Regions from separate parts of the Lysinibacillus sp. UBA6686 genome, predicted to be linked through region 1. Evidence: riboswitches for the same ligand, from Rfam matches in the RefSeq annotation. Region 1 holds a riboswitch; each other region holds the start of a gene.
What was found. Region 1 has a riboswitch for S-adenosylmethionine ahead of B2R82_RS19565 (O-acetylhomoserine aminocarboxypropyltransferase/cysteine synthase family protein). Riboswitches for the same ligand answer to the same signal wherever they lie in the genome.

Region 1 (5,989 bases):
TACTTTGATCAGTTAGAGCGTATCAAAGAAGAAATAGAGATTTGGCGTAATACTCCAATACCTGAGGATATCGATGTGAAGGACGAGGATTAACGTTGTTCAACAAGAAAAACGCAAAGTTATCAAGTAGCAATCCTTGTAACTTTGCGTTTTACTATATCAATTATGCCTCGGCATAATTGCGTCTGGAATCGTCTTTATGATAAGGCCTGCGGGACACAGGTCTGTTATCTTATGGATGCGATTTTTTTAGGCGAACATCCTTTATTAACTCCTTTTCGATTCCGTGACATCCGCTGGAGGCTTAACTTATTTCAGCGGGTGTTTGGACACCGTCTGAAAAGTACTTAAATTCGTATTCATCTCACCACCTAGAGAGGTGGGAGATATTTGATGAAAGTAGTTAAATACTCACGAGAAATCCAGCACGCTTACCAATAATTTCAGCATAATCCTCAACCATAACACTTGCTGTAGGATACATGCCTGCACCAGGGCCCACAAGCGTCAAAGTACCGATATAGTTCGTATCTAAGGCAACAGCATTATTGACATCATCTACTGGATACAGTGGATGTTCTGCGTCTACCAATAAAGGCTCTACTTTGGCTATAATCTTACCACCTGCCAGTTTTTCTACTTCTGCAACGTGACGATAGCGTAGACCCTTTGCAGTTGCTTCCTTTACCTGTTCAGCAGAAATACTATCAATGCCAATTACCTCTACATCTGCCCAATCCGGTTGCTCACCGAATGCCAATGCACTTAACACCATTAATTTCTTGAAGGAATCTTGACCTGAGATATCATTATATGGGTCTGCCTCTGCGTACCCTAAATTTTGTGCTTCTTTGAGTGCCATTTCAAATGACCATCCCTCTGCACGCATTTTCGTTAAAATATAGTTACAAGTTCCATTTAAAATACCCTGAATACGGCTTACGTCATTGACAAGTAAAATATTTTTCATTGTTTTAATGACAGGTACTCCGCCTGCCGTTGTCGCCTCGTAGCCTACAAAAACGCCATTTGCTTTCGCAAGATCCTGTAGCTCTAAGCCTTTTTTAGCGAACATTACCTTGTTAGCAGTGATGACATGACATTTATGTTCAACTGCACGCTTTAAATACGTAAATGCTGGCTCCTCATTCACGATTGCCTCAAACACAACCTGCATGCCCGGTTCAGCTAATACATCATCCATACTAGTAGTCATCAAATGTGCTGTGCCTGGTACGCGTTCACGGCTAGCATCTGTCACTAAAATTTTTGCTACTTCTAACTCAATGCCTAATTTATGTCTAAGCTCTTCTCGCTTTTCGTTTAATATATGGTAAATCCCTTGACCTACCGTCCCAAATCCTAAAATCGCTGCCTTTATAGTTGCCATTCCTGTTATTCCCTCCAACTTACATTCCGCAGTTTCATTATATTTAAGCGTTAGCTTCATCCGTACTAATTCTGAATTGTGCACACGCCCGTAAAGTAACTTGTATAAATATTTGATATTTCACTCTCAGTTATGAATAAATTTGTCTTATGGAGATACACTGACAAGCACACAAATTCAAATAATTCAAAATTTAACTTAAAGAAAATTGTAACGCAAATACATACATTGCACAAGAAAAATCTTTCTAGGAAGGACATTTGTTTTCCCTAGACGTGCAGAAGAAATCGGTTTCATTCCCTTTATTATACGTTTTTTAAGATGTTCTATAATCTATGAACAATTATTGACGATTTTTTTATAAAAGGATTGTCTTTCTTCTATTATATATGTATGTTACAACATCTATAAAAATTGTTCTTTTGATAGATAATTATAAAATTATTTAAAAAACAGCTTACTCCCTTTTTTTATTAATTAAAAAGCTCATTCCCTGTAGCAGCAGAGAATGAGCTCAAATATATGAGGGAGAATTAACTAGCTTTTATTAACAACTGATAACGATATTGTGTAATTGCTTGCTGAACAAGTTCTATCTCATCTCGTGTAAAATTTGGTATAGCATACGTACGTTCAACTAGTTGAAATGTGCCATATTTTAAATAGAACTCTGTTGCAGGTAGAAGAATATGACTTGCTCCATATTTTTCATATGCCTCAAAAACTTCTTTTACTGTATAGCCTTCCTCTTTTGCATAAACGTTCTCCTCAAAAGCAGAATGTCCAAAAATTTGTTGCCATTTACGTTCAACTGATGCCAGTATGTTTTGAATGGACATGTTGTTCACAAACACATGACCTTCATTTAGTTCATAAATAAGATAAGATGCAATGTTTTGTGCACTATAAACATTTCCCATTTCAAACACTCCTTTAACATCAGTTTTTTAGTGAAAGTAGCTGCTGGCTTGGCAGCTACTCCTATATATTTCAAAAGTGGGGGAGCACTTATGAAAACGAATGGAATCAAAGTATCATTTGGAGCACCGAATCAGGCAAAAATCGGTGCCGAAAATTAGTTCTAGGTTGGTAGCCTTTCGAACGTTTAACTTATACCCTAGTATATAGCATGGTTTTATTTAAGTCAATAATACTTATAAAATTACTCGGTATTACTTATGGGAAATTTCTGATAACTTATCGAATGAGATAAGCGCTTGATGTAGCAACGTTTTACGCATTACCAAATGAGGCTTATCGAATGAGAAAATACGTAAACGCCACAACATTAGCCTATGTTTTATGCTTCAACCCTTTGTTGTGAAGCTGTTACTTGCTCAATAGCTTGTTCTAAATCTGCAATAATATCCTCTACTGCCTCTAAACCGATTGATAAGCGAATGAGCGACTCGGTTACACCAGTTTGAATTAGCTCTTCAGCTGATAGTTGCTGATGTGTAGTAGAAGCTGGGTGAATTATTAATGATTTAGCATCCCCTACATTAGCTACATGGGAGAATAATTTCACACTATCGATTAATTTACGCCCTGCTTCACGTCCACCTTTAATGCCAAATGTAAGCACAGAACCGAAGCCATTTCTTAAATATTTTTTAGCCAAATCATGTGTAGGGAAATCTTCTAAGCCATTATAATTTACATATTCCACAGATGGGTGGTTTTGTAAATATTCGGCTACTGCTAAAGCATTTTCATTATGTTTAGGGATACGCAAATGAAGCGTTTCTAAACCTTGTAAAAAATTAAAGGCTGCATCAGCACTTAATGTTGGTCCAAAGTCACGTAGTAATTGCACACGCAGTTTTGTAGCAAATGCAGCTGCTGCTGTGTCAATGCCATATCGTAAACCGTGATAGGAAGCATCTGGCTCAGTAAATCCTGGGAAACGACCACGAGTCCAATCAAATTTCCCTGCATCAACTACAACGCCACCTAAAGTAGTTCCATGTCCACCAATCCATTTTGTTGCGGAGTGAACGACAATATCGGCACCGAAATCAATTGGTGTAGAGCCATAAGGTGAAGCAAAAGTGCTATCAATAATTAATGGTAAGCCGCTTTCATGTGCAATGTTAGCCACTGCTTCAATGTCTAGTACTTTTAAACTTGGGTTACCGTAAATTTCAGCGAATACCGCTTTTGTTTTATCAGTGATTGCTGCTTTGAAATTCTCAGGATTTGTTTCATCTACAAAAATCGTTTTAATACCGTAGTTTGGTAGTGTATTGGCAAATAAATTATAGGTACCACCATATAAAGAGCTAGCGGCAACAATTTCATCCCCTGCTCCTGCAAGATTTAAAATTGAAAATGCGATAGCTGCTGCACCAGATGAAAGTGCCACTGCTGCTGTACCGCCTTCTAATAAAGCGACGCGTTTTTCAAAAACATCTACAGTTGGGTTCGTAATACGTGTGTAAATATTGCCGGCTTCCTCTAAGGCAAAAAGACGTTGCGCATGAGCAGTGTCTTTAAAAACAAAGGCCGTTGAGCGATATACAGGTACGGTGCGAGATCCTGTTACTGGGTCTGGCTCTTGGCCACCATGTAACAGCAATGTTTCTGGTTTAAAATTTGTCATTTTGTACCTCCAAATGGTTATTTTTTTACGATGGTACCGGAGATGAGGAGGATTTTTTAGTAGAAAACAAAAACCCCCTTCAGCTAAGAAGAGGGTTGCAGTTGCAAGTTTTCCTCCCCTTATCTGCCAGATCCAAGTAAGAATCTGTAGGAATTAGCACCTTAGCAAGTTCGTCACTTACTGGTTGCCGGGCATCATAGGGCCTATCCCTCCGCCGCTCTTGATAAGAGTATTGAGATTCAATTTCCATCGTTGTTACACAGTATAAACATAGACATTTTTTCTGTCAACACTAAAATTTTATTTTTTCCGAAACTTCAGTCTGCTTCTTTACGTAGTATGAACGCATACACTATTTTAATATTTATTTAGAAAGGAGGATTTCTGTGATTAAAACCATCATTTTATTTATTATTGTTGGTTATATTATCGGCTGTCTTCATGGCTCTAAAGTGGCACAGTTTTTATCTGGGGTAGATTTAAAAAAGACTGGCCATGGGAATGCAGGTGCCTCCAATGCAACCCTTTCCCTTGGATGGAAATACGGAGTACTAGTAGCGCTTATTGATATTGGTAAAGGTGTATTAGCAATTATCGGTGCACATTTCTTTCTTGCAGATGCAGCACAATACACAGAGGTACAAGTTTGGCTCTTCACCTATCTCATAGCAGCTGGTGTCATTCTAGGTCATAATTTCCCATTCCATATGGGCTTTAACGGGGGGAAAGGTACAGCCTCCATCATAGGGATATTGCTTGCTGTTGATTGGAAAATTGGTTTATTTGCACTTATTTTATTTGTCATTTTATCTTTTGCAACGAACTATTTAATTGTCGGCGTTTTAGAGTTTTATCTTGTTTTTTGTACAGCAACTTTTTTATGGATTCCTGGGATAGGTCCAACGATGATTGCTTTGCTACTTTTTGGAATAGCTATCATTTTGCATATTGAAAATATTAAACGATTAGTCAAAGGAACAGAGCCTAAAGTAACTTCAGCTTTTAAGAAAAAGAAATAATATTTTTTTGAATGTTTTTGTCTTTTCTATGACCATATATTTTCTCTTTATTTACTATTAATGCTGTAAAAACAAAGTATTTTACATACTATTTTTTTCTCCAATAAATAGACAAATTATTTTCTTAATAAAACATTTTACTGACCGATGTTATAGACAATAATCGTCATATTTATCGTAGAAAGGATGAGAAAATATGTCTACACTTCAACAAGCAGGCGAAAAACGTAATTTAAAGCCACTTTGGATTGCTTTAGCCTTTGCTTCATTAATCATCATTATTTTTTTACCTAATAACGGCGATTTACCTGTTGCGGGTCAACGGGCCTTAGCCATCTTAGCTTTCGCAGTCATCCTTTGGGTAACAGAGGCAGTTTCATATCCCGTCAGCTCTGCCATGATTATTGCACTGGTAACCGTTTTACTAGGACTGGCTCCGTCAATAGACGATCCAACAGCAGAATTAGGAACAGCAGGTGCTCTAAAATTAGCATTAAGCGGGTTTAGTAATTCTGCAGTCGCCCTGGTAGCCGCAGCTCTATTTTTAGCAGCAGCAATGCAAATCACCAACTTACATAAACGACTCGCCCTATGGATACTTTCACTTGTAGGGACTAAAACAAAAGCAATTATTTTTGGTGCCATTTTAGTATCTATAGCACTCGCATTTTTTGTTCCTTCTGCTACAGCACGTGCTGGCGCAGTAGTCCCAATACTACTTGGAATGGTTGCTGCATTTGGTTTGCCGCGTGATAGCCGACTGGCTGCGTTACTTGTCATTACCTCCGTACAGGCCGTCTCCATTTGGAATATTGGGATTAAGACAGCAGCTGCTCAAAATATGGTCGCTTTAAATTTTATTCAAGAACAATTTAATGTGGATATTTCGTGGGGTGCCTGGTTACTCTACGCTGCCCCCTTCTCGATTATCATGTCTATAGCTTTATTTTTCATTATGATTTCTCTGATTAAGCCTGA
Region 2 (5,989 bases), on a different contig from region 1:
CCATGCTTCTATTGATATTTGCGCCATTGGTCAGCAAGCAGATGGCTGTTCGTTCATTTAGCAGTATGACCATTTCAGTTCCGAAATTGGGATTGCCCCCTGGGTGCTCTATAATCGTTTGGTCGGCGTTTACCGACCAGCCTGCCGCATAATACATATCGTTGACAGCCGAAACAGACATATCACCCCTATGTGATTTTTCGATAACCGTGTGAAATATTTCGGGTATGTCCTGCACGATACCCATCTGTATGCCCATCCAACGCGCCATATCTTTTGTATTAGAAATGATGTAGGCTGCGGGTTTATTCCCAGCATAATCCGGAGCATTAAATGGAGTTGTCATAAAAAAGGTAGAACGGTAGCCCTGCGCCAACTGTCCAGTGGCTTGAGCATCTTCTTTATAAACATACGTCTGATGAAGACCTAACGGCTGAAATACCTGTTCCCTCATAAAGTCTTCATAGCTTTGTTGCGACACCATCTCAATAACCAAACCCAATATGTCATAATTAACGGTTCCATAGGTATACTGTTCACCGGGAGGAAACGCCAATTCAGCATCCACGAGCATTTCCACAGTCTTTTGCAACATATCCGGTGTATTGCCTTGTGGAATATTTTGAGTATGCCTAATATTTGTTAGACCACTGGTATGGTGAAGAAAGTTATTTAGTGTAAGGCTTTGCATATCAACAGGTTTCCCTTGATACTTTAACGTAAACCAAGGTAAATATTTTTGGACAGGGTCAGTCATTGAGAGCAGCCCTTGCTTTTCCAACAGCATAATACCCATACCGGTAAAAGCTTTACTAACCGAGGCTAACTCATAGAGTGTATTTTCACTTGCAGACAACTCCTTTTCACGGTCTGCATACCCTGAAGAAAAGTAGAGCACTTCATCATCAGCAAGTATTGAGATTGACATTCCCGGCACACCTGATATACGACTGGCATCATCTAGCAACGCTTGTATTGCCGCAGATTTCGAATCTGACAACGCATAACTTTGTGTTACGAATCCTGAGAATAATATAAATATCGTTAATACAAAAACAATAATCTTTTTCATAAATCCTCCATTTTGAAAAATTATAAGGGAATAATATAAAAACCTACTTTTGCAACTGCTAGACTAAATTTTCATTTATCTTTCTATTCACCTATATAATATCAAGTAATTGTGAAGAGTTACACTTAAATTAAACAACTTTAAAGAGCCTTGCTACGTAGAATGTAGTAAGGCTCTTAGCTTTTATTAATCAAAATTCATAACTTTATTATCATTATACATTCATGGCATTTTTCATGTTTATTAATGAGCAAAGTAATCATATGCATTTTTTGTTAATAATGTTATGGTCACAATGATGAATAAAACCCGTACAAAACCGCTACCTTTTTTAATGGCTACACGTGAACCCACCATTGCACCAGCAATTTGAGCGATACCCATTATGAATCCATAGGCAAAATGAACATGTCCTAAGTAGATGAACATTAAAAGACCCGCACAGTTACTTGCTAAATTTAAAAACTTTGCATTACCTGCTGCCTTTAAAAAGTCAAAGCCAACAAGTAAAAAACTAAAGATTAAGAATGATCCTGTACCTGGGCCGAGAAATCCATCATAGAAGCCAATACTAAATAGCAAAAACATAAATAAAACCAAGTGCAAAGGCGATAATGTTTTGACAGCGGATACAGAGCCCCAATCCTTTTTAAAAATTGTATAAACGGCTACTCCTGCAAGCATTATGAGCATGATTGGCTTGAGTAGAGAGGGATTGATTAAATGCACAGTCCATGCGCCAAACAATGACCCCACAAAGGCTAGTGGAAAGTATTTTAAAACAGAACGAATGTCTAGCTGTCCTGAACGATAAAAGGAAATTGTAGAGGTTAATGAACCCATGGTACCTGCTAGCTTATTGGTTGCAACCGCTGCTGCAGGATTTAAACCCGCAAACAACAGAGCAGGTAATGAGATTAAGCCTCCACCGCCAACCACTGAGTCTACAAAAGCAGCGAGAAACCCAAACGCGATCAATAAAATTACTACATTTACATCTACTTCAAAAAACATGTTGACACCTCATTACATAGTTACTACTGAAATAGTAACTAATTTTCGTTTCTCTGTAAAGATATTTTTTTCATTGGCTTCTATTCGTTAAATTATTCTATAATAAAGGAAATGGAGGGATTGGATGGATGAATTAATCGCCCAATTAAAAGAGCTAGGATTTACAGAATATGAAGCAAAGGCCTATACAGCACTTGTACAAAAGAGCCATATTAGTGCTTATCAGGTCAGCAAAAATTCTGGTATTCCTCGAGCAAGAATTTATGACATTCTGGATGTACTCGTTGAAAAAGGATTAGTGCTAAAAGAGGAAGCTGTTGATCAAACAACTTATTGTTCCATTCCTGTTGAGATGTTTCTGCAGCAAATACAGCAGCGTTGGCAATCGAATTTTACGTCTATTAGTGATCAATTAGAGAAATTAGAATCTAAGGAGCAGGAAGCGGAGCCTAAAGTGTTAATGCTAAAAGGCAGGCAGACCATTATTAATTATTGTCAGTCATTATTAAAAAAAGCTGAGAAAAAAGTACTTCTTTCTATGTGGGAAGAGATGTATGAAGCATTACGAGAGGATATTTATGAGGTGGCTGAACAGGTCGCTGTACATGGTATTACGCTATACGTGGATGAGCCTGTGTCATCCATTGATAGGCATCGAATGACCTATTATACAAAAAAATCTTCCACTCCCCATTGGTTTATCTTGTCTATCGATGGGCAAGAGATGATTTATGGACATTCTCCTTCAAATCTTGAAACCGCTTTTATTACAAATGATCCGGTTCACATCTATTTATTAGAAGATTATATTTGGCATGACGTCCTTATTAATCGTCTACTAAGACGAGATGATCATGAGCTTGAGGAATGGATTACGAAAGAACGAAAGGCATTTTTTGTAGAGTAAAAAATAAAGAATCTGCTTGCCTAATACTTAAGAGGCAAGCAGATTCTTTTTTAATAAAATACTTTATCAACATTATATTTAGAACGGAAAACATTAATGGCATATGTTTCGTAAATTTCACGTTCCATCGGATCTTCGATTTCATATACCTCAATTTTGAAAATTTCTTGACGATGATTTTTCATAGGCGATACATTGTCTTCAAAATGCTTTTTTATACGTTGACGAATTTTACGTGCTTTACCGACAAATAAAAGCTCATTTTTCTCATTGTAAAATAAGAAAATGCCACCTTTGTCTCGTGTGATTTTATGGAAGTCAATAAACCCGTGGTATGGTGTAATGGGTACATCTCCAGGTTTTATATCCTGCTCACGCTGGCGAATGACTATATCTGGTTTCGGAAATTCAATTTTAATCAAGCTAGTTCACGTTCCTCTCTGTTACTAAAGGTATATGTTAACATAATTACAGCATGTTTACCATAAAATTTCATATGTTGCTATGATAATTAGTGTTCATCAAAATTGAGCTGAACATGCATTGTAATGACGAAATATTCTATGTTTTATTGATATTCTTAATTGTTCATGTTACAATTCATTTTAATTAAATAATCTTATCAAGAGAAGCTGAGGGATTTGGCCCGATGACGCTTCAGCAACCTCTAACAAATGTTAGAAAGGTGCTAATTCCAGCAAAGGGTTTTTCCTTTGAGAGATAAGAGTGAACGTGGTAAAGTCCTTCTCATTCTATCTCGCATGGAATGAGGGGGATTTTTTAATTTCATAAAAGTGTCATTGTAATCATTACGATTAACACATTTATAAATAAAAGAGAGGGGAATGCAAGATGCCAATTAATATTCCAAAGAACTTACCAGCTGGAGAACATTTACGAGAGGAAAAAATCTTCGTGATGGAAGAGGATCGTGCGAAAACACAACAAATTCGTCCATTAAATATATTAATTTTAAACTTAATGCCTGAGAAAGAGAAGACAGAGCTGCAGTTACTGCGCTTACTCGGGAATACTCCACTGCAGGTCAATATTACATTTTTAAATACAGCAACACATGAATCAAAAAATGTTAGTAAATCACATTTACAGCTTTTTTACACAACTTTCCAACAAATTCGTCATCGCCGCTTTGACGGCATGATTATTACGGGAGCGCCTGTAGAGAAAATGGCTTTTGAAGAGGTGAATTACTGGCAGGAAATCTCACAAATTATGGATTGGTCTAAGAAAAACGTTACATCGATTCTACATATATGTTGGGGGGCACAGGCTGCTTTATATCATCATTATGGGATCGGGAAGGTTGAACTTCCAGCAAAATGCTCAGGGGTTTACTCGCATGTTATTACAGATTTAACAGTGGACTTAGTGCGTGGCTTTAGTGATTTATTTACAGCACCACATTCTCGTTATACATCTGTTTCAATCGATGAAGTACGCAATCACCCTGATTTACGTTTACTGTCCTATTCAGAGGAAGCTGGTGTATTTATTGTGCAGTCCAAGGATAATAAAAACATTATGATTACAGGTCATCTTGAATATGACGCGACAACCTTAGCAGATGAATACGGACGAGATGTTGCGAAAGGGTTAGACATTGCTGTCCCGGTGAACTATTTCCCGAATGACGACCCAGCAAATGAGCCCATTAATACATGGCGTGCCCACACCCATTTGTTATTCTCAAACTGGTTGAATTACTATGTTTATCAGGAAACACCATATGAATGGGATTTCGTTGATGAAATTGAATATCATATTTAATTAAATTTAAGGTTCAAAAGCCCAATGTCTCAACTGATTAGAGTGAGAGGTTGGGCTTTTGCTATTTCACTCTTTGTTCACAAATACTGCCATTTTTTCCTTTTACAATTTCTATAAAGTTGAATCTACATAATGCATGGTATATTATTTTATCAAATGATAGATTTAACTATCATTTTAAATTTACTGAAAGAAGGGATTCATGATGATTAGTGTAGAGGATGTTCCAAAACCAAAAACATTTGGTCCACTTGGCCATTTGCCTTTAATCGATAAAGAGCAGCCAACATTATCACTTTGTAAGCTTGCAGAAGAGTATGGGCCGATATATCGATTAGAAATTCCAGGTTATACTAGCTTAGTAATATCTGGTCATGAATTGGTAGCTGATGTTTGTGATGTTTCTCGTTTTGATAAACAGATATATAGTGAGTTGGAAAATGTTCGTGCTTTTGGCGGTGATGGTCTATTTACAAGCAGAACAACTGAACCGAATTGGCAAAAGGCTCATAACATCCTACTTCCCACGTTTAGTAAACATGCTATGAAAGATTATCATTCGATGATGATAGATATTAGCACACAGCTGATACAAAAATGGGAACGCTTAAATCCGATGGAAGAAATTGATGTCCCTGAGGATATGACACGATTGACGCTAGATACAATTGGACTTTGTGGCTTCAATTATCGCTTTAATAGCTTTTATAGAGAAACACATAGCCCTTTTATTATGAGCATGGTCCGTGCTTTAAATGAAGCTATGTTAAAAAGTTCTCGATTAAAGATACAAAATCTGATGATGGTTGGCACAAGGCGCCAATTTAACGAAGACATTGAAACAATGTTTACATTAGTAGATAAAATTATTGAGGAGCGAAAGGCAAGAGGTACACAAGAGCAGATAGATTTACTAGGCCGCATGTTAAATATAAAAGATCCAGACACAGGAGAAACACTGAGCGATGAAAATATTCGTTATCAAATCATCACATTTTTGATAGCCGGACATGAAACGACTAGCGGATTGCTGTCCTTTGCACTCTATTTTTTAATCAAGCATCCTGAAGTTTTAGAGAAGGCTTATGCTGAAGTTGATCAAATCTTGACTCAAGAAACACCGACATATGAACAGATTTTACAGCTAAAGTACATTCGCCTAATTTTAAATGAATCATTACGATTATGGCCGACAGCACCTGGCTTTG
Region 3 (5,989 bases), on a different contig from region 1:
TGCAGAAATTGAAAAAGAGGCAAAAGATACAATTCTTGCTTCAGCTGACGGAGATGCAGCGCGCATGACGTTATCTGCACTACGTAAGCTAACACGCAATAATCCTTACAACTTAATCGCGAAGAAACGTGAAGCCTCTGTTAAGTTGATTGACGCAGAAAAATATGTAGTGTAAATAAATCAAACAGCCCAGCTATCTGTAATAGGATAGCTGGGCTGTTTGTGGGTGAGAAGGATAGATTTGCAAAAGCAACTGATAGAAACAGTTAAGTGAAGGATAGAATTAAGAATGTGACGGATAGAATTAAGAAAGAAATGGATAGACTGTAGTAGAGGCCTGGGATTGGTGTGAGACTGAGAATTGTTTCATTTTGGTTTGTATGGTTATGATGGTATACTACAGAAAATAAGGAAGACACAGAAAATCAGTGTCCTCAAAAAGAAAGTAGAGGAGCCTTTCGATGACGATTCAATTTATCCAATATCCAAAATGTACAACTTGTAAGAAAGCTCAAAAATGGCTAAATGACAACGATATAACTTATGAAGAGGTACACATTGTAGAACAGCCACCTTCAAAGGACGAATTAACAAAGTTATGGCAAGCAAGTGGACTACCTCTTAAAAAGTTTTTTAATACGTCTGGCATGAAGTATCGTGAGCTTGGTTTGAAGGATAAACTTGCCGATATGACCGATGAGGAGCAGCTTGAGCTACTTGCTTCTGATGGTATGTTAATCAAACGTCCAATCGTTACTGATGGAAAAAAAGTAACGTTAGGGTTTAAAGAATCTGATTTTGAGCAAGCTTGGAAATAGCCGTAAATATCCTTGTTTTTATAGGAGAAGTATGGCACACTGAAAGTGAATATATTACATATTTATGGAGGGGTTTTTTGCATGAGCACACCTAAAGACTTACGATACTCTGAAGAACATGAATGGGTAAAAGTAGAAGATGGAAAAGTACGTATTGGTATTACACACTTCGCGCAATCTGAATTAGGAGATATCGTTTTTGTTGAGCTTCCACAAGTTGGCGATGAAATCAAAACAGACGATCCATTCGGTAGCGTAGAATCAGTAAAAACTGTTTCTGAATTATATGCGCCAATTTCAGGTACTGTAGTTGAAGTAAATGCAGATTTAGAAGATAGCCCAGAATTCGTTAATGAATCACCATATGAAAAAGCTTGGATGATCGTTGTTGAGCCTGCTGATGCATCAGAAGTAGAAAAGCTTATGACAGCAGAGCAATACGAAGAAATGGTCGCTGAATAAGACAAGCCCTAATAGAAAAACGTCGGCATTCACCGACGTTTTTTATTATCTTCATGGTTGGGGAGATAGTCGCTTCCAATGGGTGTCTAACATTACCATCGTTGACACTTAATTGATATAATGACTATAAGGAAAAGGGATATGTCTAATGGGGGTGGCGTGATGTTCGAGGGAAAATGCTTAATTGTTGAAGGCCGTTCGGATAAGCTTCAAATTGAACCTATTTTAAGTGAAGATGTCACAATACTTTGTACGAATGGTACAATTGGTGTGCATCAATTAGAAGTGCTGCTTGATCCATATGAGGGCTGTGAGCTTTATACATTTTTTGATGCAGATCCATCAGGGGATAAGCTACGGGCATTAATGGACAGACATTATCCAGAGGCAGAGCATTTACGTACAATGCCAACGTATAAAGAAGTTGAGACAACTCCGAGAAAGGTATTAGCAATGATATTGTTGCGAGCACATTTCTCAATCCATAATCAATATATTTTGTAAGGTTGCGTGAAAAAATGGAAGAATGGTCAAAAGAGCAGTGGGTCGCGGCTGTCCAGTCGGGGAAAAGAGCTGCCTTTTATTTATATACACCTATGTGTGGTACATGTGCAGTTGCATCGAAAATGATGATGATCGTTGAGCAATTACTGCCAAAGCTTCAAATCGGCAAAGCAAATTTAAATTTTGTTGAAGAGATTGCCTTAGATTACGAAATCGAAAGTGTACCATGTTTACTCGTCTGTGATGGCGGAAAAGTGACAGAAAAAGTCTATGCTTTTCAATCCGTACCGTTTTTATACGAATTGTTAAAAAAATCAATTGACTGAAGTTTGCTAGCGTGGTAAAGTAACAAATATATTACTAAAACATTGAATATATCGAACTCTTATGAAGAGTGGCGGAGGGAAGTGCCCTATGAAGCCCGGCAACCATCACAACGTGAAAAGGTGCCAAATCACCCAAAGATTTATCTTTGAAAGATGAGAGAACGGTTGAGCGTATAAATACGTGACCCCTTCTACTTGTCTGTGAGTGAAGGGGTTTTCTATATGAGAAAAGGAGTATTCGCTATGATCCAGCTTCAAAATATTACGAAAAAATACAAAACCGCAAATGGCGAATTAATAGCAGTCAAAGACGTAAACCTTTCCATAAATAAAGGTGAAATATTTGGCATTATCGGCTATAGTGGTGCTGGTAAAAGTACAATGATTCGTTTATTGAACGGTTTAGAAAAGCCAACATCTGGTACGGTGATGGTTAACAATCAAGAGTTTTCATCTATTAAGGGGCAAAAGCTTAGAGATGCAAGACAAAAGGTAAGTATGATTTTCCAGCACTTTAATCTACTATGGTCTAGAACCGTTGAAGAAAATATCGCTTTTCCACTAGAAATCGCAGGTGTTTCAAAGGCTCAGCGTGATGCACGTGTGAAGGAATTGATTACTCTTGTTGGTTTAGATGGACGTGATCAGGCGTATCCATCACAGCTATCAGGCGGTCAAAAGCAGCGTGTCGGCATTGCTCGAGCACTTGCTAATAATCCAGAGGTTTTATTATGTGATGAGGCAACCTCAGCACTTGACCCAGAGACTACCGATGCAATCCTGGATTTACTTGTAGATATTAACGAACGTTTAGGATTAACTATTGTGTTAATCACACATGAAATGCACGTTATCCGTAAAATCTGCCATCGTGTAGCAGTAATGGAGGCAGGCGAAATAGTAGAACGTGGTGAGGTATTACAAGTATTCCAGGCACCTCAAGCTGCTATTACGAAAAAATTTGTATCACAAATTACAGATACGAAGGAAACGCAGGAGACGGTTGCACAAATAAAAGCAAATTATCCAACTGGACAACTTGTTAAGCTAATTTTTGTGGGAGAAAAAACAGAGCAGCCCGTTATTTCACACCTCGTCAAGCACTTTGATGTAGAAGTTAGTATTGTGCACGGTAATATCTCTCAAACAAAAAATGGTGCTTACGGTACGCTTATTGTGCAAATTGATGGAACCGAGTCAAATGTGGCTGATGCACTAGGTTACTTAAATACAGTTGAAGTACAAACGGAGGTGATTGCAAATGCTAACTAATCTCTTTCCGAATGTCGACTGGGAGCGAATGTGGGCAGCTACCTATGAAACACTGTATATGACAGCTATTTCAACCGTAGTAACATTCATCCTTGGCTTATTAATTGGAATCGTATTATTTTTAACAAGTCCCCATCAACTATGGGCTAATAAAATTGTTAATTTCTTAACAGGTTCACTCGTAAATATTTTCCGTTCGATTCCATTTATCGTGTTAATTATTTTATTAATTCCATTTACAAAATTTTTGCTTGGCACAATCCGTGGAGCCAATGCTGCGTTGCCAGCACTAATTATTGGTGCAGCACCATTCTATGCACGTATGGTATTGATTGCATTACGTGAAATTGATAGAGGGGTAATCGAGGCAGCGCGTTCAATGGGTGCTAAAACATCTACTATTATATGGAAAGTGTTAATTCCAGAATCATTACCTGCGCTTATTTCAGGTATTACTGTAACAGCTGTAGCGCTTGTTGGTTATACAGCAATGGCAGGAATTATTGGTGCCGGCGGGTTAGGAAACTTAGCCTTCTTGGATGGCTTCCAGCGTAATCGCTCAGATGTGACATTAATGGCAACTATTCTAATCTTAGTAGTCGTATTTATTATTCAATGGATAGGCGATATGATTACAGCTAAAACAGATAAACGTTAAAGGTTATTTCGGTTTTCTGCCGTTAACATACTTTGAACAAAATAAAAGGGAGTGTAATAAAATGAAGAAGCTATTAACAGGATTATTCTTATCAGTATTAGTGCTAGCTTTAGCGGCTTGCGGTGCTGGTAAAAAAGACGATGCAAGCTCAGGTGCATCAACAGAAGATAAAACAGATAGTAAAGAAAATGTGACATTAACTGTAGGTGCCTCTAATACACCACACGCAGTAATTTTAGAAAAAGCAAAACCTATTTTAGCAAAAGAAGGTATTGATCTTAAAATTGAAACGTATACAGATTATGTATTACCAAACCAAGATTTAGCATCAAAAGACCTTGATGCTAACTATTTCCAACATATTCCTTATTTTGATTTACAAATTAAAGATAATGGCTATGATTTCGTCAATGCTGGTAGCATTCATATTGAGCCAATCGGTATCTACTCTAAAAAATATAAATCTCTTGAGGATCTACCAAAGGGCGCAACAATTTTACTTTCTAGCTCAGTTTCAGACCACGGTCGTATGCTTTCATTATTAGAAGCTAAGGGCTTAATTAAATTAAAAGATGGTGTTGATAAAACAGCAGCAGAAATCAAGGATATCGCAGAAAATCCTAAAAACTTTAAATTCGATGCAAATACAGCACCTGAAATGCTTGTGCAAATGTATGAAAATAATGAAGGTGATGCAGTTCTTATTAACTCTAACTATGCAATCGACAACGGCTTAAACCCAATTGAAGATGCTATTGCTCTTGAAGAGAGTGAAAAGTCTCCATACCTTAATATTATAGCTGTACGTGCTGGTGATGAAACAAAACCAGAAATTAAAAAATTAGTAGAAGTATTAACTTCTAAAGAAATCCAAGACTTCATGCTTGAAGAATGGAAAGGTGCAGTTCTACCAGTTAAATAATTTATTGTAATAAAATAAACTGTTAAATAGTACAAACCAAGGTTTGTACTATTTTTTTGTAAAAATTGAGTTAGGTTAAACAGGTATTTAAGAAAAAAACCCTACTTTATGAAGAAAAATTATAAAATGAAATATATCCCTATTTATAAAAATTTTCGATATGGTATAACTAGTTTGTAGAAAGGAGTTGTGTAAAATTATTAAAAGTCGAAGTTTTAAGTTAGTGATCATATGCATTTTATTTATGTCACTTAATAGTACAATTATAAAGGCGGATAATATTACAGAAGATGAACGTTCTACATGGATTTGGAATCCGTGGATACTTGTAGATAACGAAATTAATACCTTGGAGTTTTTAGAAACTAAACAAATAAACAAGGTTTATTTACAAATTGATTATGAAATATCTAAAAAAGTTTATCAAAGCTTTATTGAAAAGGCTACAGCTAAAGACATCCAGATATACGCACTAGCTGGAGAAAGCTATTGGATTACCGAGAATGGAATTGAATATCAAAATCAACTTATGGATTGGTTAGAGCACTATCAACATGAAGCAACAGATGTACAACGTTTTTTAGGGATACATTTAGATATTGAGCCCTATGATACAACTCTTTGGACTACAAAACAAACAACTGCGATTCAGACCTATCAACAATTAGTTGTGCAAGCAAAAAAGAAAGCACAGTCGTTCAATTTACCACTACAATTAGATATACCCTTTTGGTATGATGAGATTTCATACGACACTAAATATGGTAATGGTATTTTATCTGAATGGTTAATTGACCATTCGGATGGTGTGACGATAATGGCTTATCGAGATAATTCACAGGAAATTATAAAAATCGCGAAAAATGAAATCGAATATGCCAAACAAATGAATAAAAAAGTTGTTGTAGGTGTTGAAACTTTGAAGTCAAAAGAGGGAGACTCTGTTAGCTTCTCAGAAGAAGGAGAAGCATATATGAATCGGCAGTTGAGCAAAGTTCAAGAATATTTTTCTAAAAAAACGAGCTTT
Region 4 (5,989 bases), on a different contig from region 1:
ATGGAGAGGGCATAACCAGAAATGTAAAAGAAGCTATTAAATGGTATGGACTGGCTGCAGAGTCAGGAATAGAAGAGGCAGCCATTTTGCTGAATGAATTAAAAGGAATGTAAATTTTTCGTAAAAAAATTATAGTTATTTAGTTTCTATTATCGTTCCTGGTTTTATAGGTATAAAAGATTGTTTTTGTTGTTTATTTTAGGTATATAATAGTGCATAGAACTAACGGTAAAAATATTAATATAGTGAAGGGATAATAAAGACAAAGGAAAAATAAACAAAAAATAAGCAAAAGAAATATTAGATGATACAAATTAGCTACCAAAAGATATAGTGGTAGCTTTTTTACTGCTTTAAGCCAATAGATTGGCTACAGGGACTTTTTATACAATTAATGGTAAAAAATGTATAACAGGAAATTGACAGCTATTTATAAAATGGATAAGGTATATGAGTGATTTTGAAAAGAGTAGTTCATCTATGGCTAAATGATGATTGGGATTTTGTTCAACTAGAACTTGAGCAGAAATTAACCTAAACCTATTTTCTTACATTTTGAAATATATATTTTTGTAAACGGAATTGGATTTTCTCAGCTTTGCAAAAGTACACGTGAAAGAGGGAAAATGTGTGATTTTTCAAAAACAGAGAAAGACAGCAGCGATAGACCTTCAGCAATATATTGTAAAAATGGATGTTTCTAATTGCAAGTCAATGGTCAAGCAAATAGAAATGCTAAATTTAACAAAGCAGGATTTACAGTATTTAAAAGCCTTTCAGCCATTTGTTATAGAAAATATTAATGATATTGTTGATAGATTTTATAGAATGATAGGAACTGAGCGTAGTTTAGTAAGTATAATTAATAGTCACAGTTCTGTAGAAAAATTAAAAGTAACGCTTTGCCGCCATATTATAGAAATGTTTAACGGCACAATTGATGATGAATTTTATCAAAGACGTACTAAAATAGCCAAAGTACATGTTCATATTGGTTTAAGAACACAATGGTATATGTGTGCCTTCCAAAATTTATCTATATCATTTATTAACTTAGTGGAGGAGTATATACATCATCCCAAAGATCAGTTGAATACAATACGAGCTATTTCTAAAATTTCAAATTTTGAGCAGCAATTAGTACTAGAGGCTTTTGAAAATACTGTTGAGCAGCACAAGGAGAATATGGAACGGAAAAAGGAAATAGTGGAGAAGGAGATCGTCGCGTCTACAGAAAGTCTTGCTACAATATCTCATGAAACAAATAACTCATTTCATCGAATAAGCAAGCAATCAGATGAAATTAAACAGTTTGCAAAAAACTCACTTTTGGTGTCGGCGATGGCTGAGAAGCAGGCATTAGAGGGGCGAGAACGAATAAAGAGCCAATCACAAAACATGTGTAATATTATTCACTTGCTGAAGGATATAACAGAAAATATTGAACAGTTGACTGGTATGTCCAAAGAAATGGAATCAATTATGAGTGTGGTTACTACTATTGCCAACCAGACTAATTTGTTAGCTTTAAACGCAGCTATTGAAGCAGCCCGTGCTGGAGAGGCGGGTAAAGGCTTTAATATTGTTGCAGATGAGGTTCGAAAACTATCGATTCAAACAAAAGATTCTGTGACCTCAGTAGCCATGTTGTTACATAAAACAAATGAACGGACAAATAAGCTAACACATTCTCTTAATAATATTCAAGAAGAGGTCATATCTGGCAAGGAAAATATGGTTCAAACAGAAGGGCAATTTACGAAAATATTAGAATCGATGACAGAAGCAAAAGAGCAAAATGATAGTATGGAAAAAGAAGTATTAGCGATAGCGGAGGTTCTTAATGAGCTAGGGATTGCCTTTGAAGAAGTAACGAATTCAGCTGAGAAATTAGCAAATGTTGCCCAACACTTAAATTAATTCATGGTAAGGATAATTTTTATTGTGGCAACTGAAATCTACAGCCTATAAACACTATAACAACCATTAATACATGGTGTTAAATGGTTCTTTAGTAAATATTAGCTAGTGAATTGCCGAGATTTTAAGTTCAATGGTATTTTTTGTTTCATCATGAAAAGATACATATTTAGTCATAGTAATGGAGCTATCCTCGCACTGGATAGCTCCATTTTTGCTAAATTTGTAAAGGGTTTAGCGTAATTTTCAATAAAAAGGGTTTATACTAAAGGAAGACAACAAAAATTAGGGGCGGTTAATATGGAAACAGTGGTTGTATTAGGTGGAGGAATTACGGGTTTATGTACGATGCATTATTTACAGCGTCAAGTGAAGGAAAAAAAAATAGATGTAAGGCTGGTGCTTGTTGAAAAAAATACATATCTAGGTGGTAAGTTGTACTCTGAATACGAACAGGGATTCATTATGGAGACAGGGGCAGATTCAATTGTAGCTCGTCATAAAGGTGTTATGGAGCTGGTTGAAGAGCTTAATTTTAAGCAAGATTTGGTATACAACGAAACGGGGATTTCTTATATATACACAAATAATGAGCTCCATGCCATTCCGGCAGATTCAACGTTCGGTATTCCGATGAGCCTTCACTCCCTAGAAGAAAGCACACTTGTATCCGAAGAAGGTAAAAAAGAAGCGTTAAAGGATTTGACAATGCCAAATGTAGGCTTTACAAAAGACAGCTCAATTGGAGAATTTTTAACGTACTATTTAGGGGAGGAGCTTGTTCAAAATCAAATAGCGCCAGTATTAGCAGGTGTGTATTCAGGAGATTTACATCAACTATCGATTGCCTCAACATTACCTTATTTAATTGATTATAAAAATGAGTACGGTAGTATTATTAAAGGTTTTGACGCAAATCGAGAACAATTTGTAAAAGCTGCTAATAAAAAATTTATTTCATTTAAAAATGGTTTATCGTCTTTAATTGATCGTCTTGAAGAAACGTTAACTGATGTAGAAATTTTAAAGGGAATTAGCACTACAAGTGTCAACAAGCAGGAAGATCACTACCAAGTTACTTTAGCAAATGATACGATCATTGAAGCAGATCATGTAGTTTTAGCATTACCTAATGAAACTGTACAGCACTTATTACAGGATGCAACATTGAACCGTTATTTTGACCAATTCAATACTGCCTCCGCTATTACAATTTATTTAGGATTCGATGTACCCGATAGTAGATTACCAGCTGATGGAACAGGCTTTATTGTGTCTCATAATTCAAATGTAATCTGTAATGCATCGACATGGACAAGCCGTAAGTGGAAGCATACTTCAGCAAATGAGCAATTACTTGTTCGACTCTTCTATAAAAGCATTAACCCTGCGTATGAGAAGTTACGTAGGATGACAGATGAAGAATTAGCAGTTGTTGCCTTAGAGGATGTAAGAAAAAGCTTGGGGATTAAAGAAAAACCAAGTGTCGTGAATGTAAGTAGATGGATTGATCAAATGCCGAAATATGATTTAGCACATCGTGAGGCATTACAGGGCTTATTACGAGAGCTCGAAACAAATTATCCAAATTTATCCATTGCAGGCTGCTCTTATTTTGGTGTAGGTATAGGAGCTTGTATTCAAAACGGTAAAAAAATAGGGGATAATATTGCTGGAAAATTATCTTAATTGCAGAATATAAGACAAAAAATTATATTTTTCGTTTGAAATATCCTTTGTTACGTGAAATAGTCTTGACTCAAACGTTTGTTAACGTTATGATTCTTTTAATTATTTAAAAAATTCATACTAAATTCTTATCAAGAGAAGCTGAGGGACTGGCCCAATGACGCTTCAGCAACCAACTTTTTGTCAGGTGCTAAATCCAGAAGACCCTATGGTCGAAGATGAGAAGGAACAAAATTACGAAACGTAAAAGCCTTCTTTGTGTTAAAGAAGGCTTTTTTATTATAGAAAAATAGGAAGAGGGGCTAGTTTTATGGGATTGCTTGAAAAGTTAAAAACGCATGTTCTGACAGCAGATGGTGCAATTGGTACGGTATTATACGGCTATGGCTTGGAATACTGTCATGAGGAAATGAATGTTCAAAGACCAGAATTAATTGAAAAGATTCATAGAGAGTATATCGCAGCTGGAGCCGACATTATTCAAACAAATACTTATGGAGCGAATGCCATAAAATTAGCACGTTACGGATTAGAATCGCGTGTTCAGCAGTTTAATGAAGCAGCTATGACGATTGCCAAGCGAGCAGCTGCAGATGGAGGTCAATTTGTTTTAGGGACTATTGGGGGGATTCGAGGCATTCGAAAAAGCGATGCAACGTTAGAAGAAATTTTAGCGACTGTTGAAGAGCAAGCAACAGTGTTACTGGCTGGGAATCCAGACGGCCTTTTACTTGAAACCTATTATGATTTTGAAGAATTAACGGCGACATTAAAAATGCTTCGAACAAAAACCAAGTTGCCAATCATTGCGCAAGTTTCAATGCATGAACCGGGAGTATTGCAAAATGGTAAGAGTTTAAATAACGCTCTACATGAACTTGAAGCGCTTGGAGCTGATATTGTAGGTGTTAACTGTCGTTTAGGTCCATTCCATACGATTCAAGCATTTGAAGGTGTAGAGCTTCCTGAGAAGGCATTTATGTCAGCATATCCAAATGCATCTCTTCTAGATTTAGAAGACGGGCGTGTTGTTTATGAGTCAGAGACAGACTATTTTGGTCGAGCAGCTGTAGCACTTCGAGATCAAGGCGTCCGTTTAATAGGTGGATGCTGTGGTACAACACCAAAGCATATTGCTGCAGCGAAAAAATACTTAGAGGAATTATCTCCAGTAGAAGAAAAATTAGCGAAGCCTGAGAAAGTAGAGATTGTACGTGAGGCAGAACCTTCAAGATTCGAGCCACTGCATATAAAAGTAAAACGTCAACGTTCGGTTATAGTAGAGTTAGATACACCAAGACATTTAGAAATCGATGGCTTTATTAAAGGTGCTAAAAAATTATATGAGGCAGGCGCAGATGTGGTGATGATGGCGGATAATTCCCTAGCATCGCCAAGAATAAGTAATGTGGCAATGGGCGCTTTATTGAAAGAAACACATGGGGTACGCCCGTTAACACATATTACATGCCGAGATCGTAATTTAATTGGGCTTCAATCCCATTTAATGGGTTTAAATGCACTAGGCATTCATGATATTTTAGCGGTTACTGGAGATCCAACAAAGGTTGGGGATTTCCCAGGGGCAACGAGTGTTTATGACGTATCATCAATGGAGCTTATCCAATTAATCAAACAGTTAAATGAAGGTGTATCTTTTTCAGGGAAGCCGCTACGTCAAAAGGCAAATTTCTCTGTAGCCGCAGCGTTTAATCCGAATGTCCGTGTATTAGACCGAGCTGTATCTCGATTAGAAAAGAAAATTGAACATGGGGCAGATTATTTTATTTCACAGCCTGTCTATACAAAGGAAAAAATTGTAGAAATTTATGAGGCGACAAAGCATTTAGAAGCACCAATTTATATAGGAATTATGCCAGTTACGAGCTATAAAAGTGCAGAGTTCTTACATCATGAAGTTCCCGGCATTAAATTATCTGAAGACGCATTAGCACGGATGAAGGCTTGTGGTGAGGATAAGGAGCACGCGACACTAGAAGGAATTGCAATCGCTAAGGAATTAGTAGAGGTAGCCGCAGAATATTTCAATGGTATTTACCTCATTACACCATTCCTACGCTATGATATGACACTAGAACTAATGGAATTTATAGAGCAATTGGATGAACAGAAAAAAGGGGTAAGTATAAATGGCTAAGCATTTGATTGAAGAGCAACTTGAGAAACGAATTTTAATTCTTGATGGCGCAATGGGAACAATGCTACAAAACGAAAACTTATCAGCTGAAGATTTCGGTGGCGAGGAATATGATGGCTGTAATGAAAATCTTGTACTAACTAGACCTGATGTGCTTGAAAAGGTTCATAGAAAATATTTGGAAGCAGGGGCAGATATTATTTGCACAAATACATTTGGAGG

Region 2: another riboswitch for S-adenosylmethionine. It lies ahead of metA (homoserine O-acetyltransferase MetA); the one in region 1 lies ahead of B2R82_RS19565 (O-acetylhomoserine aminocarboxypropyltransferase/cysteine synthase family protein).
Region 3: another riboswitch for S-adenosylmethionine. It lies ahead of B2R82_RS15470 (methionine ABC transporter ATP-binding protein); the one in region 1 lies ahead of B2R82_RS19565 (O-acetylhomoserine aminocarboxypropyltransferase/cysteine synthase family protein).
Region 4: another riboswitch for S-adenosylmethionine. It lies ahead of B2R82_RS10050 (bifunctional homocysteine S-methyltransferase/methylenetetrahydrofolate reductase); the one in region 1 lies ahead of B2R82_RS19565 (O-acetylhomoserine aminocarboxypropyltransferase/cysteine synthase family protein).

The regions. Positions count from the first base shown of each region.
Region 1 covers NZ_DKJS01000074.1:17,687-23,675, forward strand. Annotated here, with positions in the region: gene B2R82_RS19550 (DNA-binding protein) at 1-93, shown strand, start outside; gene B2R82_RS19555 (homoserine dehydrogenase) at 404-1,390, opposite strand; gene B2R82_RS19560 (hypothetical protein) at 1,924-2,310, opposite strand; gene B2R82_RS19565 (O-acetylhomoserine aminocarboxypropyltransferase/cysteine synthase family protein) at 2,691-3,992, opposite strand; SAM riboswitch class I at 4,109-4,222, opposite strand; gene B2R82_RS19570 (glycerol-3-phosphate acyltransferase) at 4,379-5,011, shown strand; gene B2R82_RS19575 (DASS family sodium-coupled anion symporter) at 5,208-5,989, shown strand, end outside.
Region 2 covers NZ_DKJS01000046.1:49,617-55,605, reverse strand. Annotated here, with positions in the region: gene B2R82_RS12360 (serine hydrolase domain-containing protein) at 1-1,072, opposite strand, end outside; gene B2R82_RS12355 (TSUP family transporter) at 1,316-2,086, opposite strand; gene B2R82_RS12350 (TrmB family transcriptional regulator) at 2,211-2,993, shown strand; gene B2R82_RS12345 (nucleotide excision repair endonuclease) at 3,044-3,415, opposite strand; SAM riboswitch class I at 3,610-3,720, shown strand; gene metA (homoserine O-acetyltransferase MetA) at 3,846-4,781, shown strand; gene B2R82_RS12335 (bifunctional cytochrome P450/NADPH--P450 reductase) at 4,987-5,989, shown strand, end outside.
Region 3 covers NZ_DKJS01000059.1:44,427-50,415, reverse strand. Annotated here, with positions in the region: gene B2R82_RS15495 (acyl-CoA dehydrogenase family protein) at 1-175, shown strand, start outside; gene B2R82_RS15490 (arsenate reductase family protein) at 462-818, shown strand; gene gcvH (glycine cleavage system protein GcvH) at 900-1,280, shown strand; gene B2R82_RS15480 (hypothetical protein) at 1,443-1,784, shown strand; gene B2R82_RS15475 (thioredoxin family protein) at 1,799-2,110, shown strand; SAM riboswitch class I at 2,167-2,270, shown strand; gene B2R82_RS15470 (methionine ABC transporter ATP-binding protein) at 2,354-3,382, shown strand; gene B2R82_RS15465 (methionine ABC transporter permease) at 3,372-4,040, shown strand; gene B2R82_RS15460 (MetQ/NlpA family ABC transporter substrate-binding protein) at 4,102-4,962, shown strand; gene B2R82_RS15455 (amidase) at 5,207-5,989, shown strand, end outside.
Region 4 covers NZ_DKJS01000040.1:2,825-8,813, forward strand. Annotated here, with positions in the region: gene B2R82_RS10035 (SEL1-like repeat protein) at 1-113, shown strand, start outside; gene B2R82_RS10040 (globin-coupled sensor protein) at 631-1,920, shown strand; gene B2R82_RS10045 (protoporphyrinogen oxidase) at 2,221-3,609, shown strand; SAM riboswitch class I at 3,735-3,834, shown strand; gene B2R82_RS10050 (bifunctional homocysteine S-methyltransferase/methylenetetrahydrofolate reductase) at 3,920-5,767, shown strand; gene metH (methionine synthase) at 5,760-5,989, shown strand, end outside.